Thalassoroseus pseudoceratinae: one gene and its partner. The protein of the gene in region 1 binds, or shares a complex with, the protein of each later gene. Links are inferred from orthologs where the notes say so. Each region holds a gene or a part of one and is shown in the gene's direction. Other genes may lie near its edges.

The links.
Region 2: the proteins of lpxA (region 1) and G6R38_RS24955 are in contact, whole or in part, in a crystal structure (PDB 4J09), measured with the Escherichia coli proteins. The link is inferred for Thalassoroseus pseudoceratinae from one-to-one orthologs.

The regions. Positions count from the first base shown.
Region 1 is NZ_JAALXT010000004.1:551,515-560,090, reverse strand. The notes cover bases 3,655-6,569. They hold lpxA (acyl-ACP--UDP-N-acetylglucosamine O-acyltransferase), read left to right. Parts: upstream 3,655-4,619; coding sequence 4,620-5,519; downstream 5,520-6,569. Other genes in these bases: G6R38_RS16565 (Gfo/Idh/MocA family protein), read left to right, coding at 5,516-6,569; G6R38_RS16575 (UDP-3-O-acyl-N-acetylglucosamine deacetylase), read left to right, coding at 3,655-4,403. Outside these bases: G6R38_RS16595 (tetratricopeptide repeat protein), read left to right, coding at 1-225; G6R38_RS16590 (hypothetical protein), read left to right, coding at 555-1,067; G6R38_RS16585 (MBL fold metallo-hydrolase RNA specificity domain-containing protein), read right to left, coding at 1,111-2,487; G6R38_RS16580 (OmpH family outer membrane protein), read left to right, coding at 2,736-3,368; more of G6R38_RS16575, read left to right, coding at 3,531-3,654; more of G6R38_RS16565, read left to right, coding at 6,570-6,595; G6R38_RS16560 (carboxypeptidase-like regulatory domain-containing protein), read left to right, coding at 6,689-7,102; G6R38_RS16555 (DUF1559 domain-containing protein), read right to left, coding at 7,304-8,230; G6R38_RS16550 (hypothetical protein), read right to left, coding at 8,551-8,576.
Region 2 is NZ_JAALXT010000008.1:141,760-150,224, reverse strand. Bases 3,422-6,225 are described here. They hold G6R38_RS24955 (MFS transporter), read left to right. Parts: upstream 3,422-4,022; coding sequence 4,023-5,429; downstream 5,430-6,225. Other genes in these bases: G6R38_RS24950 (hypothetical protein), read left to right, coding at 5,496-6,225; G6R38_RS24960 (hypothetical protein), read right to left, coding at 3,422-3,615. In the rest of the region: G6R38_RS24975 (proline--tRNA ligase), read left to right, coding at 1-1,469; G6R38_RS24970 (inositol monophosphatase family protein), read left to right, coding at 1,493-2,284; glycerol-3-phosphate 1-O-acyltransferase PlsY, read left to right, coding at 2,460-3,215; more of G6R38_RS24960, read right to left, coding at 3,301-3,421; more of G6R38_RS24950, read left to right, coding at 6,226-6,869; G6R38_RS24945 (hypothetical protein), read right to left, coding at 7,089-7,853; rpsN (30S ribosomal protein S14), read left to right, coding at 8,156-8,425. UniProt on the Escherichia coli protein: Probably transports across the inner membrane the two dehydrated forms of N-acetylneuraminate (Neu5Ac), 2,7-anhydro-N-acetylneuraminate (2,7-AN) and 2-deoxy-2,3-didehydro-N-acetylneuraminate (2,3-EN).

The DNA.
Region 1 (8,576 bases):
TTCACGAAACAATTCCCCGATGCCGCTCTGGCACCGGATGCGTTGTTCTGGGCGGGCGAGAGTTACCGGATGGCGAAGAATAATCGGGAGGCGTACCGACGATACAACAAGTGTCGTTGGGATTACCCCGAAAGCGAGGCCGCGAAGTACGCTCGTGGTCGGCTAGCGTTGCCGGAAATGCTCCGGCAGTTTGAAGCCGACGCCAACAGCATCGACGCACCGTAAGCGAGGCAAAGGTGCGATCAATCGAGCCGTTCGGCGAATTTGCTCGTCTTTTCAAGCGACTTCGACGAGAATGGTTTTGAGAGGTGGGACAGGTCGATCAAGCTGGGCACCAACCAACTTTGCCTGTCCTGCCGAATCCTCGAAATGTGATCTTGTCTGTGAGGAAACAATCGAACCGGGTGGACTCGGGTTGAACGCGTACCGGTTTCGATTACGATAAACCGTCTGTGATGGATACTCATCCATCTCGGCGAAGTTGGGTCTCACAATTTTGGATCGGTCTGGGCTGCAAGGATCGGTCGGTCGGCTTGATTGGAAGGTGTCATCTCATGTCGGGCATTGATTTCTCGCAGTTACTGGAAGATGTTCAAAAAGATATCGAAGATGCCGAGTTGGAAATTGTCGAGCTGAAGGGCATTCAGTCGTACGTCGAACGGAAGAAAGCTGACCTGTCCGAATCGAAACTGCGGCCGGAATTGCTTGATGAACTGCTGGAAGCCGTGAACGAAGATTTGCAGGCTACCGAAGAAAAGCTTCCTGAGTTGGAAGGTGTTCGCAAGTATGCTCAGATGAAAGCTGGCGGGCCGATTCTGAAGAACATCAAGAAGGAAGCCCCGAAGTCTCCGACGTTTGAGCCGACTCCAGAACCGAAGGAGCCCGCCAAACCAAAACCGCCCGAGCCAGTGGTGGCAGAGCAATCGAAGTCGGATTCCGCAGGTCCGTTCCAACGGTCCAGCGATGAAAAACCAAGTGAGGCGGCGAGTTCCGCACCGAAAGAGAAAAACATGCGGACGGTGGTCTTCGGTCCGGATGGTTTCCCAGTCGACGACGAAATGCAATGATGTCCAGACGTTCGCGTTGACGATCACCTTCCATGCGTGAAATTCATGTGGTGTATGTCTCACGCCATTCAGGGATGATTGGGTCTTCGTTGCAATCGTCGCGAATTTGAGCCGCCAATGCAGTGGCGGCTTGAGGTTCGCCATGAACGATGAACGCTTGGCCGACACCGCCGGTTTCTGTCATGCTGCGAAACCACCAACGCAGGTCTTCGGCGTCAGCGTGGGCGGAGAGTCCGGAAAGAACTTCGACATCGGCCCGGACCGGGGTTTCGTATCCGAGAATGGAAACCGTTTTCGCTCCCTCGCTCAGTGAGCGGCCCAGCGTATTTCGGGCTTGGAATCCGATCAGCACGATTGTGTTGTTCTCGTTGGGCAGGGCGTGCAACAGGTGATGTCGAATCCGCCCGTGTTCGCACATCCCGCTCGCTGCAACGACCACGAATGGTTCTTGCCGAGAATTCAATGCCATGCTGTCGCGTTGTGTACGGATGGTGTGAACGTTTGGAAGATCGGCAAAGATCGAAGTATCCGGCGACTTCACCGCGTCGGGGTGTCGTTCGTAAACGGTTTCCAAGCGATGAGCCAACGGGCTGTCGATGTACAGAGGCATCTCGGGCAGACGGCCGGATTCCTGAAGTTCCCGCCAGATCGCCAGCAGAGTTTGCGTGCGTCCCAAGCTGAATGCGGGCACGATGACACGCCCATTCCGTTCGGTTGCTTGATGAACAATCTTCGCGAGACGGTCTTTGAGGTCGGCTAACGGTGGATGGACGGTGTTGGCGTACGTCGACTCGACAATCAAGACATCACAGGCATCGACCTGTTGCGGGTCGGGTAGGAGCGGCATGCCACAACGCCCCAAATCTCCAGTGAAAACGACCCGCCGAAGTTCCCGGTCGTCTTCGATTTCCAATTCCGTGATGGCGGCACCAAGAATGTGACCGGCGTGTTGGAAACGAATTTGCAGGGGTTTGCCCACGCGATGCCAATCCCCCGGCTCCAACGTTTCAAACCGCTCGCAGGCGGCTCGCACGTCGGCTTCGGTGTATAACGGTTCGATGGGGGGAGCATCCGGACCAAGACTCTCCGCGAGATACGCGGCGTCTTCGTGTTGAATGTGAACGCTGTCGAGCAACATGACTTCCGCGACATCCGCCGTGGCTGGTGTGCAGAAGATCGGACCGGCAAAGCCTTGCTTCACCAACCGCGGCAAATTTCCGCAGTGGTCAATATGGCCGTGCGAGAGAATCACGCCGTCGAGTTTCTTCGGTTCAAAATGGAAATGGGCGTTCTTGGCGTAGGTTTCCGCGCGTTCACCTTGGAAGAGTCCGCAATCGAGTAGCAAGCGGACGGACTCCGTCTCGATCAAGTGCTGACTGCCAGTGACTTCGCCCGCAGCTCCGAAGGAGGTGAATTGCATGGGTTTGACGTATTCTTGAAGGAGTGAAAAGACTTACGTGTTGGCGGTGTTCCTGCATCCTAAACTCAATTTCAAATTTCCCAATCCCGAAACTTGAGAATGGTGTTGACCCATTGGTTCGAATGTGCAACATTTCCGCCGATGTTCGGCGACGGTCTTCTTGACCGATCGAGACGCCAATTTCCATTCGTAGCCCCTGGGAAGTGAAATTCACTGGGGTTCTTCGGCACAGCAAAGGAGTGCAGGCCGTGAAGAAGTTCACAACCCTCGTTGCATCGTTCGTTTTAGTCGCCGGACTTGCTGCCACCCCAGCGGCGTTCGCACAAGCCGAGCCGGCCGCCAGCAGCGGTCAGTTCAAAGTCGGTCTGATCGACATGGCTTTCGTGTTCAAGAACTACAAGAAGTTCGAAGCTCTCCGCAATGATTTGAAAGCGGAAATCGAACAAAGCGATCTCAAAGCCAAGCAAATGGCTGGTGAGTTGAAGCAAATCCAGGAGAAAGCCAAGCAGTTCAAAGAAGGCAGCTCGGAGTTCAAACAGTTCGAGTCAGAATTGGCTCAAAAAGCGTCCCAATTCGAAGCCTTCCGTAAAATCGCTCAACGAGATTTCCTGCGAAAAGAAGCCGAAATCTACAAGACGGTTTACCTCGAAGTCAGCGAAGCCGTCGAACTGTACGCCAACCACTACAAGTACTCGTTGATCATGCGATTTAGCCGCGATGGTGTTGAAGACGCCAGTGGCAACCCACAACAAATTCTGCAAAGCATGAACCGTCAGGTTGTCAGCTTCGGCAAAGAACTCGACATCACCGACACGGTTCTCGAGTACCTCAACCGCAAGTACATGACCGCTCAAGGCGGAACCGGCACCAGCACCAAATAGTGCGAACGCTCGTCGAATCTTCAGCCCGGGGGATCTTTGTATCCTCCGGGCTTCGACGAATCAGACCGGATTGTCAGTTGCTGGAAGCATTGCTGAACGAGACAGCAGTGGAACCCAGAATCTCTGGAATGGACGTGAGCACCCGCGGTTGGGAGAGCACTCGTGACGCCACGACGTCAGCAAACTTTGGCCCATTCGGTGTGGACGGACGGAATCGGATTTATCACCGGTGCCGATGTTCGCGTGTACTTTCATGCCGCCGCGCCAGATCATGGCATTCGGTTTCTACGGACGGATGTTCCGGGATCGAAGGCCATTCCCGCCCGCATTGAGTACGCGATTCCGCGCGAGCGTCGAACCGCGATCAGTATGGACGGTGTGACGGTGGAACTCACCGAACACGTGATGGCGGCTCTGGCCGGTTTGGAGATCGACAACTGCTTGGTCGAACTCAATGCCGCCGAACCCCCCGGTTGTGACGGCTCTTCGCAAGCATTTGTGGAAGCCTTGCTGAAGGGTGGGGTGGTCGAGCAGGATGCCTATTGCTCCCAAATTGCTGTCGGAAGATCGCTGGTGGTCTCGGGGAAGGACAGTCGGGTCGAAGCGGAACCGACACAGGGCGGAAAGCTCGTCATTGGTTATTCGCTCGACTATGGCCCGGATTCGCCAATTCCGGCCCAGTCCCGTACTTTCGAAATCACGCGGGAAACGTTTATCAACGAAATCGCGTTCGCTCGGACATTTATTCTCGAAGAAGAAATTGAAGCCTTGCGGGCACTCGGCTACGGCAAACGCACGAAAGCCAGCGACCTGTTGATCTTCGGACGGAATGGTGTCGTCGGGAACGAGATCCGAGCCGCCGACGAGTGTGCTCGACACAAGATCTTGGACTGTCTCGGTGATTTTGCATTATCCGGTACAACTCTGAGCGGTCGATTCCAAGCGGTTCGCTCGGGACACCAAATGAACCGTGAGATGGTGCGAACCCTCCTGAGCCAACAGAATGCCGTCGCCATCGAGAACCGCGCGGCTTGATATCGGCCCTGATGAGTGTCTCGAAACGGCAAAGTTTACCGAAAGTGCCGAATTCAAATTTCTTGACTCCTGGCAAGGGGTGAGGTGTGCCGAAGAACAAACAAAGGTAACCTCAATTCGGATCGAACGACTTTGGTCATGAGGTGAATTGCATGACCAATCGGGGCGATGCAAGGACTGCGTCGGCCAGTCGTGTCGTAGCACAAGGACGATGCTATGTCTTGCAAGATTTCCCCCCTCGCTCACGTCGATTCGCACGCCCAGCTTGGTGACGATGTTGAAGTCGGTCCGTTTTGCGTGGTTGGCCCGCACGTCGAAATCGGCGACGGAACGCGATTGCACGATCATGTGACGATCGTCGGCCACACCAAAATTGGTGAGCGGAATGAATTCTTCTCCGGATCGGTCATTGGTTCGGCTCCTCAGGATCTCAGTTACCGTGAGGAAGGTGAGACGTACGTTGAAATTGGTGACGAAAACCAATTCCGTGAAGGCGTGACCGTCAACCGGGGTGCGGAAAAAGAAGACCACACAACTCGCATCGGCAACGGCAACTTGCTGATGATCAACTCTCATGTGGCTCATAATTGCCATATCCGCAATGGCGTGATTTTGGTAAACGGGGTGCTGCTCGGTGGGCATGTGCATGTTCACGATGGAGCCATCGTCTCGGGGAATTCCGTGGTGCATCACTTTTCCACGTTGGGCAAACTTTGCTTTGTCAGCGGTGGATGTCGTGTGCCGCACGACGTGCCTCCGTTCATGCTTACCGCCGGCAGTGACAATCCGGAAATCAAGACGATCAACATTGTTGGTATGCGACGCCGAGGAATTTCGAACGACACGATTCGCGTCATCAAGCGGGCGCACCGTCTGTTGTATCGGGAACACAAACGCCTCGACTCCATTCGTAAGACATTCACAGCCGAGTTGGGGGTTGAGCTTCCCAACGAGTTGACGATGCTGCTCGATTTCGTCGAAGCCCAGCAACATGGAAAAATGGGGCGGTCGCGTGAGGCCGTCCGAAGTGTGGAAAAACCAAAAGAGACCCTTCCAGCGGATTCAGCAGCGCAAGCGAGTCCGCAGGACACAACGATTCATCGGAGAGCGGCATGAAACGGTTGCGGATGGCAGTGGTGGGTGTGGGAGCTTTGGGGCGACATCACGCGAGAATTCTCTCGGAGATGCCCGGTGTGGAACTGGTGGCTGTCGCCGACCCCAGCCCAAACGGAGAGCGTGTTGCTCAGTCGTGTCATTGCCAATGCGTCGACGATTACCGCGACCTACTCGGGTCGGAGATTGTGATCGATGCAGTCTCAATTGCCGTCCCGACAACGTATCACCTTGATGTTGCCTTGCCGTTCCTGAAAGCGCGAATTCCGGTCTTGGTCGAAAAGCCGTTGGCGATCGACGTTGATCAAGCCCGCGAACTCTGCCGAGTGGCGGCGGAGATGAATGTCCCGTTGCAAGTCGGCCACGTGGAACGCTTCAACCCGGCAACCGTCGCTGCGAAAAACGCCTGCGGCACGCCGAAGTACATCTCGGCCGAGCGACTCAGTCCATACTCATTCCGCTCGACCGACATCGGCGTGGTTCACGATTTGATGATTCACGATATCGACTTGGTCCTTGATGTTGTCGATTCACCGGTCCGCGACGTTCAAGCGTTCGGCATGTGTGTCATGGGCGGCAACGAGGATGTCGTCAAAGCTCGGTTGATCTTCGAAAGCGGCTGTATTGCCGATCTGACCGCAAGCCGGATCAATCCCAGCGGCAGTCGGTCGATGCAAATTTGGTCTCCGCAAGGCACGACGACGGTGGACTTCACCAGTCGCGAAGTCACTCGGTATGCTCCGTCCGAAACGCTGTTGTTCGGCACATCCCCGTTGGAGCGTTCGCAACAACCGGGAGCGAACATTGAGCAACTCAAAAGCAACGTCTTCGGCAAATTCGTCACGGTTGATTCGATTCCCGTGGAAGAAGGCGATGCGTTGACTGCCGAACTTTCAAGTTTCGCGGACAGCGTGCGAACCGGATCGCGACCGGAGTGTTCTGGCGAAGATGCTCTGAAGGCGATGGAAGTGGCCGACCGCGTCCAACGCTGCGTGTTAACACACCAATGGGACGGCACCTCTACCGGAGCCATCGGACCGCACGCAACATTCAGTACACCGCAACGTAAAGCCGGTTAAGCGAGCGTGAGTTCATCGCGATTCTGGACATGGGAGCTTCGGTCTTCTATGATCCGCGATCAAATTTTGAACTCGAACGGACGCTCGTGAAATATGAATTGGATTCAACATCACCTGGGGATCGCGGCTTTCGCCCTTTGGTCAGCGGCTTTGTTTGCTGGTTGTGGTGGCGAAAGTGGACCGGAACTGGGGGAAGTCAGTGGTCGCGTCCTGCTGGATGGTAACGCCGTCGAAGGGGCATCGGTCAAGTTTTCTCCGGTCGAAGGCGGACGCCCATCGTTCGGAACTACGAATGCCAACGGTGACTACGAATTGGAGTACACCGAAGACCGCACCGGGGCAGTTTTGGGAAAACACACCGTCGAAATCTCAACCGGACAAGTCTCTGGTGAGGAATCGGCAGCCGGGAACACAGAAAAAATCCCAGCGAAGTACAACACTCAGACGACCTTGGAAGTCGAAGTCGAGTCAGGTGGCAACGAGCACAACTTCGATCTGAAATCGTGATCGATCCTCCCGTCCAAAAAGAAAAGCCCGCCGTCCCAAAACAGGACGGCGGGCTTTCTTTATTTTCGTCGCTATCAATTTTGTTGACCGTCAAAACAGTTCAAGCAGTTGCCGCTCGGACCCTGCGGGTTCTGTTTTGAGGCGGCCGGAAAACGACAGCGTTTTCCTGATTAGCTTAAGTACGGAAGTCCGAATTCTGGTCTAGTACTCACCAATCACTTCGCCGCCGTCGATAGTTCCCAAGGCAGCTTGAGTTCGCAGGTTGATGTTTTCGCTCAGGAACGTCACGGTTCCATCGCCAAGTAGGAATTGGGCTCCTCCGGCGTGTTCGCTACCTGGGTTGTAGACGGTCGTTCCGTTGATGATGTAGTCGGTATCGTTTGAGGAGCGTTCCATCCGCAACCGAACTTGGAATTGGGAGACCGATCCGCTGATGGCTCCACCGTGATCGTTGTGATACCCGACCCAAAGTGAACCCGCTGGGTTACCGCCCGTGCCTCGCTCCGCCACGATGACGGTGTTGCTGAGGCCGTCGGTGAAATCGCGAAACCGGACTGCAGAGTTATCGTAGAAAGTTGCGTATCGATCAGTTCCACCACTGCCGTTGGTCGCTGTTGGGTCCGTGGGGTTATGGTATGCCGTGAAGACGCCTACATAGTTTGACTTGCCGAACGTCTGGCTGCCAGAGCCGCCACCGCCCAAGTCTTGATTCAGTTCGTTGCCGGGATCCGAAGGGCAGATGAACGCCGGAATGATCGTCTTCGCGAACGGGGTGGTTCCCGTTGTGACCATCTCTGGAACGTCTTCCCAGGGTTGATCGAATGCTCCGGATTCTTTGATCGCCTCGAACAAGTTCGTTTGCTCGATTTGCGGAAGGATTTTCGAACTCCAAGCCAATTGATTGGACGTGGTAATCCCCGGCGGCAGTTTCCCGAAGGTGTCGTGATAGTTGTGTAGCGCCAATCCCATTTGCTTCAGGTTGTTCTTGCACTGGGTTCGGCGTGCGGCCTCACGTGCTTGCTGCACGGCGGGCAATAACAATGCAATGAGAATGGCGATGATTGCAATCACGACAAGCAGTTCAATCAAGGTGAACCCGTGGCGTGTACGTACGGACGGTGTGCGCATTCAGAATCCTAATCAATCAAAGAAAGTTGAAATTGTGGAATCGTCGGTGGTAAGGGCCTGAGGGTGAGGTCTAGGCAGGTACTCGACGAGCAAGTTGGAGTCGAATCATATGCAAGTGAAGATATGAAGACAATTAATATTCCCGATGAAATTTCGGGGAATCTATGTGCTGGCGGGGGTGTTCGCTCGTGGTGATGTACTCATCTGAACCGGTTAACTTGCCTGGATATACGGGGTACGAAACGAAAAACCGGTCGGCCCGAGCAATAAGCGGACCAACCGGTTTGAAATTGACGATTGTGTGAGTCGTTTGGCAGGGTTTACGGTTGCGTTTGTCGGTAGTCGC
Region 2 (8,465 bases), on another replicon or contig:
CACGACGGGATCACAAAGTGCACCTCGCCTTGGGGCCGACGCACGAGGAAGTCGTTACGGACTTAATGTCCCGTCAGATCAGCAGTTACCGTCAGTTGCCGATCACGGTTTACCAGATTCAAACCAAGTTTCGGAACGAAGAGCGTCCTCGGTTTGGTGTGCTGCGGACGAGCGAATTTCTGATGAAAGACGCTTACAGCTTCTCGGCAGACACCGAGCAACTCGGCAAGATTTACGACCAGATGTACAACGCCTATTGCCGGATCTTCTCGCGGTGTGGCTTGGAATACTTGCCCGTTGAGGCCGAAAGTGGACCGATCGGCGGAGATGCCTCGCACGAATTCATGATTCCCGCCGAAAACGGGGAAGACGAAATCATTCGCTGCCTGTCGTGCAACTACGCCGCCAATATGGAACGGGCGGACACTGGGCGATCCGCTCCAAACATCGTGACGCCGGAGGATGCCCCACCACTCGAAAAAGTCGAGACGCCTGGGGCCACGAGCATCGAGCAGGTTTCCAAAATGTTGGGGGCCGCACCGGAGCAGTTGGTCAAAACGCTGATTTACCTCGCCGATGGTAAGCCGGTCGGTGTGTTGTTGCGGGGGGATCACGAAGCGAACGAAGGCAAAATTCGCCGGGCGCTCGACGCGACTGACCTGGAATTGGCCGATCCGAAAACCATTGAGACCGTCACCGGCGCACCGGTTGGGTTTGCGGGTCCGGTCGGTCTGAAGTGTCCCGTGGTTGCCGATCACGATGTGCCGCAAGTTGTGAGTGCGATCACCGGTGCAAACGCCGCCGACGCCCATTACAAACACGTCACGATCGGCCGGGATTACGAACTCGATACCACATTCGATCTCCGCAACGCTGCCCCGGGCGATCCCTGCCCACGCTGCCAGGCGTCCGGTGAGGATCGTGGGTTGGCCATCGTTCGCGGGATCGAAGTCGGTCACGTCTTCAAACTCGGTACGAAATACAGTGAAGCCTTGGACGCCACTTTCGTGGATGAAAAGGAGCAATCTCATCCGATGATCATGGGCTGCTATGGAATCGGTGTGAACCGCATCATCGCGGGGTTGGCGGAGACGTGTCACGATGAGAATGGATTGATTTGGCCGCTCGCGGTCGCGCCGTATTCCGTCGAGATCATTCCGCTGAACGTCAGCGATTCCGATGTGATGGACGTGGCGAATCGGTATTACGACGAACTCACCGCCGCCGGAGTGGACGTGCTGTTCGACGATCGTGATCAACGTCCCGGCTTCAAGTTCAAAGACGCCGACCTCATTGGCATTCCATTGCGAGTCGTCATCGGCGGCAAAGGATTGAAGAACGGCGAAGTCGAACTCAAGTGGCGAACCGACGACGGCCCCACCAAAGTCCCCATCGCCGACGGCATCGCCAAAGTTCAAGAACTCCTCAATCAACGGCGAGAACAAGAACTCGAAAAAGTTCCTAGCTGACGGAATACAGGAAAATTCAAGATATGCATGAGATGGAAATCGCGAAGCGGGCGGCGAGGGCGGGGGGCGATGTTGCTCGTCACTATTACAATGCCGGCGTGGAGATGGAGAGCAAGGCCGGCGAGGGAACTTACAATCTGGTTTCGCGGGCCGACCGTGAAGCCGAGCGGGCGATTGTCGAGGTCATCCGTGAGGCGTTTCCGTCTCATAAGGTGTTGGGCGAGGAAGAAAACGAAGTCGCCGATTTGTCGACGGAGCACTTGTGGATCGTCGATCCGATCGACGGCACGAACAACTTCGCGCATCACATGCCGCACTTCGCAGTTTCGATTGCGTACTGGCATCACGGGCGACCCGCCTGCGGAGTGGTCTACAACCCGATTCGGGACGATTGGTTCGAAGCGATTCGCGGGCAGGGAGCCACGGCAAACGGCGAACCGGCCCATGTCGGTGAGCAATCGAAGCTGGATGAAGTCTTTGTCGGGCTCGGGTTCTACTACGATCGCGGTGCAATGATGGAAGCCACCTTGGATGCCATGCGGGAGTTCTTCGGAGCCCACGTTCACGGCATTCGGCGGTTCGGAACGGCGTCTCTTGATTTGTGTTTTGTCGGCACGGGGGCGTACGCGGCGTATTTTGAATACGAACTTTCGCCCTGGGATTTCGCCGCCGGACAGCTGTTCGTCGAGGAGGCTGGCGGCACGGTGACGACCGCTCGCGGGGAACCGTTGCCGTTGGGGAAATCGAGTTTGCTTGCCTCGAACACGAAGCTTCACGATGCTGCTTTGCAAATTGTTGCCAAGCATCATCCGTGATCAACCGGTGAACGGGAAAAGTGGCTTTGTTCGCTGAAAAACGGATTTCCCTGATCCGCAGTTGCGGTTTGTTCGTAATCTACGATACAGTGCGAGCATCCACCACTGTTCGAATTCGCGGTAGCGAACTTCTCGAATGGTGACTTTCCCCTCATCAACAACCGAGTTCATCTGCATGAGCAACTCTCTTTGTGCGATTTTGGCAGCGCTTGCCGCGTACATGGTTGGCTCGCTCCCGTTCGGTTATTTGGTTGCGAAGTTCCGGGCCGGAATTGATATTCGCGATCATGGGAGTGGCAATATTGGAGCGACCAATGTGGCTCGGGTCTTAGGAGTTCGTTGGGGCATCGGTGTGATGGTCCTCGATGGGCTCAAAGGTCTGCTCCCCACGCTGCTCTTGCCGAAACTGTTTTTTGCTTCGACGAATCCCTGGCTGCCCCATGTGACAGTTTTGTGCGGTGTGGCCACTGTGATTGGGCATATGTTCCCCATGTATCTGCGGTTCCGCGGCGGCAAAGGCGTGGCGACTTCGTTGGGGGTCATTACGGTTTTGTCACCTTGGGCGACGTTGGTGGCGTTCATTTCCTATTTGGTCGCGTTTGCGACGTTCCGAATCGGTTCAGTCGCCTCGTTGAGTGGTGCGATGGCGTTCGTGATCGCCCATTTCGTTCGCACGCCGAGTCCGTTCTCGGTCAACGAGTGGAGTCTCACCACCTTCGCCATGTTGGTGCCACTGCTCATCGTTGTACGACACCGTTCCAACATCGGCCGGATTTTCCGAGGCGAAGAACCCCGGTTTCAGTTCGGTCGCTCCCGCGATGAAGAACCAACGACCAACCGATTCCGTTCGGCGGTCAAGGATCAGCGTCGGCAGGACACCGGAAAAGACACCAGCCCTCGTGATCTCGATCAAGATCGTGAAACCGTTTGATCTCGGTTTCTAACCAATCAAAATGCAAAAAAGCCGCCGAACTTTCATTCGGCGGCTTTCTTTTTGTCTGCGTCTTATGGAAAAATCAGCAAACCTCAATGGCGTTGGTCAAAGCGACACGGGCGGAGCCGGATTCGCTTTGTGGATCGACCACATCCAACGCGGCGTGGGTTGCCAACTGCTTGGTGTAGTAGGTGTTGGTACGTCCGGTCAGGACGAGTCCACCGGATGTCATGTCCACACGCAGGTCGCGAACGCCACCGTTTGTTCGCTGGTGGACCACACACGCGATCGAGTCGATCATGGTGGCGTCTCCGTCTTTCGGAGATGGCTGAGGGGTTGGAGTTGCCATGGTCGCGGAAACAATGGGCGGCAACTCGGTCAACGTACGCAGGGTCATTCGTAATCCTCCCTGGTCAACGAATCCGACGGTGAATGGACTGAAACACAATGTTTCAATCGGCGGTCGGAATGAATGCGGGAATTGTGACCGACGACTTCACTCAAGCAGGGGGCAACCCGTACGAAATACGGTTGATTGGCTTCTGAAGTTTTGAAGGCATCCGCTGCCATGAGTCGATTGAGTCTGTTGGTCAAATCGGGTGGGGTGAAACCCATCACTCGGAAAATTTTGAGAGATCGGTCTTGAAAGTTTGGTGGGAATTGAATCTGTCCATCATCGACTTTCCTAAGCCTACTGTATTGATCTGCAGATTGGCGGTCAAACGGATTAAGTAGTTTTGATTCGAAATTTCAAAAATTCGTGATTTGCGTCCTCGATTGTGTCCAGACGAGGGACGGCTTAGGATGGTTTCGCCCGGCATTTGGGCGACTTTGGCGGCTGTCTTCACCGTTTCTTCGCACTTCCAGCACGAACCAGAATTCACCATGAGCGAACCCGGCGATCTCCCTATTCCGCAACGGCCTTGGTATCAGGGTGTCACGCGATACCAATGGTTGGTTTTGTTGATTGCCTCGCTTGGGTGGATCTTCGATATCTTCGAAGGGCAGATCTTCGTCGCCAGCATGAACGACGCCATGCCCGAGTTGGTTCCTGCGGGGACCGAAAAAGGCGATATCGAGTACTTCAAATCCGTGACGCTGGCGTGTTTTCTTCTGGGGGGTGCGCTCGGCGGAGTTGTGTTTGGGGTCGTCAGCGATCGCATTGGACGGTCCCGCACGATGATTTTGACCATCCTCGTGTACTCACTGTTCACGTGTTTGTCGGCGTTCTCGCAGACTTGGCAACACATGGCAATTTTCCGGTTCCTCGTTGCGATGGGGGTCGGTGGGGAATGGGCCGTGGCCAGCGCGATGGTAGCCGAAGTCTTCCCGAAAGAAGCTCGGGCGCGGTCACTGGGAATCTTTCACGCATCCAGTGTGCTCGGGACGTACCTCGCCGTTGCTGTCGGTGCGTTCGTGTTGCCTTACATGAGTTGGCGATGGGGGTTTGCACTTGGAGCGTTGCCGGCTTTGCTGACGATTTGGATTCGCATCAGCATCAAAGAACCGGAAGATTGGCAAGCTGCTCGCGAGAAGTCGCAAACCGACTCCACGCAAAAAATGGGCAACCTCTTTGAGTTGTTCCGTCCACCGTTGCTCCGGCCGACGCTGGTCGGAATCGGCCTGGGGACGGTTGGGTTGGCGACATTCTGGGGCACACACATCTTCGGCAAGAACTTGATGCAAGCCGCCGCCGTGAATGAAATCTCCTCGCTGACCGATACCGCGAAGAAACAGTGGGAAATGCTGGGGATGTTTCTTGTGACCAGTGGCGGTGGTCTGGGGTTGCTCACGTTCGGGCCGTTATCGGAATGGATCGGCCGTCGGATGACGTTCTTGATCTTCCATGTCGCAGCGTTCGTGGCGGCGATTGTGACTTACCAAGTCGCGTGGACCTTGCCCGGCTTGGTGATTGTGCTGCCAATCTTCGGTTACATGACGCTCGGCATGCACGCCGGCTACGCAGTCTACTTCCCGGAACTCTTTCCGACTCGCGTGCGGGGCAGTGGAGCGGGGATCTGTTTTAACTTGGCCCGTCTCGCGGTGTTCCTTGTGCTGCTCGTGAATGGTTGGATGGTCGAAAGCGAAGCCGAAGGCGGCCTTGGCATGACGCGGGCAGACGCTTCCACGTGGCTAGCCGGGCTGTTCTTACTCGGTGTGGTCCTCCTAATATTCGCCCCCGAAACCAAAGGCCGAGATCTACCGGAGTAATCGGCGTCGTGCCGCTCGTTCTCTATCCGTAAGTTGAGCGTGCTTTCGATTCTCATGGGACAAGTTATGAGTATTCCTTTGGCCTGGAGAATCTTAGTTCTCGTTTGCCTGTTCTGGTGGGGGCAGACATGCCTGGGTGATGAACTGCAAATTGCGAGTTTCGAAACCGATGTTTCGCCACCGCTCAACGAACGAGTCGGCGTCGGCTTTCAGCCCACATATCAATCCTTGGAACACCCGCTGAAGGCTAAGGGCATTGTGCTCAAGCAGGGGGGAGTTTCCTACGTCGTCTGTTCGATTGATTACACGGGACTCTGTGGGACGTCCTATGATCTTTTTCGGGACCGGATCGCAGACGGAGCCGGCACGACCTCTGATTTCGTCATGCTAAGTGCCGTTCATCAGCATACGGCTCCAACGTTGGATATTGATGCCGTATCGCTGCTGTACGATAAGAATTCCGAGCAACTTGCTAGTATTCGAAACTTTGAAGAAACAACAGCGAAGAAGATTCAGGACTGTGTTTCCGAAGCAACAAAGGATTTCCATGTGGTCTCTCATGTCGGAAGTTCGAAAGCATTGGTTCGCGAAGTCGCATCCACACGCCGACTGCGTCAGCCTGATGGCAGCATCAAAGTCAGACTCAGCAGTACGACCGATCCTGTTCTACAGAATGCTCCCGAAGGAAAGATCGACCCCTGGTTGCGGACAATCGCCTTCTACTCAGATGAGAGAATTCTAGCGTGTCTTCACTATTACGCGTGTCACCCACAATCATTCTATGGTGACGGCCGAATCACCTGGGATGTACCCGGAATTGCCAGAGAGCGATTGCAGAAAGAATCGGGGGTCTTCCAAGTCTACTTCAATGGCTGTGGCGGGGACATCGCCATGGGCAAGTATAACGATGGCACTCGCGAGGCCCGCGAACGATTGGCTCAACGGTTGTACGCTGGCATGGTGTCTTCGGTGAGCCAACTCGAAAAGCAAGCTGCTGGCGATCTTGAATGGAGAACGTCGCCGCTCAAATTCCCACTAAGAAGTGAACCAGCGTTTTCCGTCAAATATCAGCGAAAAATCCTCGATTCCCCCACCGCGACATTCAGTCGAAAACTGAAGGCTGCAATGCTTCTTGCCTGGATCGACAGAACTCGCAATCGTCGAGAACCTCTTCAGGCGTGTTGTTTATCACTCGGAACGATCCACCTCGTTCATTTGCCAGGTGAAGTCTTTGCGGAATACCAACTCTACGCACAACAACTTCCGAAAAACCAGTTTGTCGCCGTCGCCGCTTATGGAGAATGCGGCATGTGGTACATCGGCCCAGATCGGATCTATCAAGACATCGGAGGATACGAGCAAACTTGGTCTTTCAGCGGCCCCATGGAATCACAACTAAAAAAAGCACTACGGCAGATCCTCATTCCGAAAGAAGATTAGCGGGACGGGTGGCACGCCCTGACCAACGAGATGGGCGTGGTGAACGTGATGTGAACAACTGATTCTTCGAGAAAGCGATCGTGACACCATGAGAGTTCGCAGTTCCACTAAGGGGCAGACGTGTGCCGAGAAACGTCGACGCTCCAATCCGGTCACCAAATACGCACTGGCAACCAGTCGCTAGTGGCACCCTTGCGGCAGATAATCCAGTGAGACCTCTCATTTTACTTGCACCCACTCGACAACTTTACGATCTTGATCCTTCGTTATCAAATTCCCCCAACGGTAAAGACGTCCGCCTTGGAACTGCCAATGAGTAACTTGTCCACCACCTCGCTGGATTAGGACATAATATCCTTGTGGGCACCATGACCATGCACCGTTCCAGTCCTCGAAACCGATATTCACGAACGCGCCTTCTCGTTCAAAACGAACGCCATTCTGATCTGGGGAATCGGCCGGTCGCCAATGTCCAACAATTGCGAATGGGTCGTTATTTTTTCCGGTCTCTGGGATTCCCTCGATATCTTTCTCAATTGCTGCGATTGACTTCTGAATAGTCGCTGCGATCTGAAAATCGCCGGCATCTGTAGTTTTCGTCGCTTTTTCCTGCATCTCAGCTAATTTGTTCTTGAGCAGCGTACGTCGAACGTCGTTCTGCCAAGAAGTAGGAATCATTAACAAGAGGGATTTGAGTGCTTTGTCTTTGGCAACATCCTTTTTGGAAACCCAATCCCTCAACTCCGACTTTCCTGATCCATAGCGGGCAATCCAGTGCGTTTCGATTTCCTCAATGGCACGCTCGATTACAGTGGTCGTGTCTGCTTTGCTGACTGCCTCAGCATTTTCTAGTTTTTGCAGCGATGCTCCTATACGCTTTTTTGCTTCAGAGATTGTGACAATTGTTTTCTCATCGATACCTTCACCAATCAAGACAGCAGGGCATGAAAAACAGACTACGAGGGCAAGCACAAAACGATGCATTTGGGGGCTCCAGCTTGATGGCGGTTGTTGGCCATTGAAATTAACTAGGTTGTGCCAGGAGTTCAAACGTCTGTATACTTACTGGCTGTGCATACCTGATTGTCATCAAAAGCTGGCTACTTCCTATCGTCCCACTCTTCAATACGCACGGGGTTGGGTGGCAAGCCCAGGCCAACGAGATGGGCGTGGTGAGAGCTGGTGGCGAAATCGGATGATTCCCTTTTCAAGTCGCGACCGATTCACTATTATCGCCGTCTTGGATTTGACTTGATTCGAAAATTTCTCCAACGTGTTTGAATCAGATGGCTTCAAAAGCAAAGATCGAAAAGCAAAAACGCAACGCTCGGCTCGTCCAGAAGTACGCTGAAAAGCGGAAACAACTTAAGGAAGAAGGCGATTGGGCCGCTTTGGATGCGTTGCCCCGGAACTCCAGCCCGACGCGATTGCGACGGTTGTGTGCACTGACCGGTCGTCCACGGGGTGTGTACCGCAAGTTCCAAATTTCGCGGATTATGTTGCGGGATATGGCTCTCGACGGTTTGATCCCTGGCATGAAAAAAGCCAGCTGGTAATCGCCGGTCGGACAATCTGATTCGATGTGAAGCCCGCGTT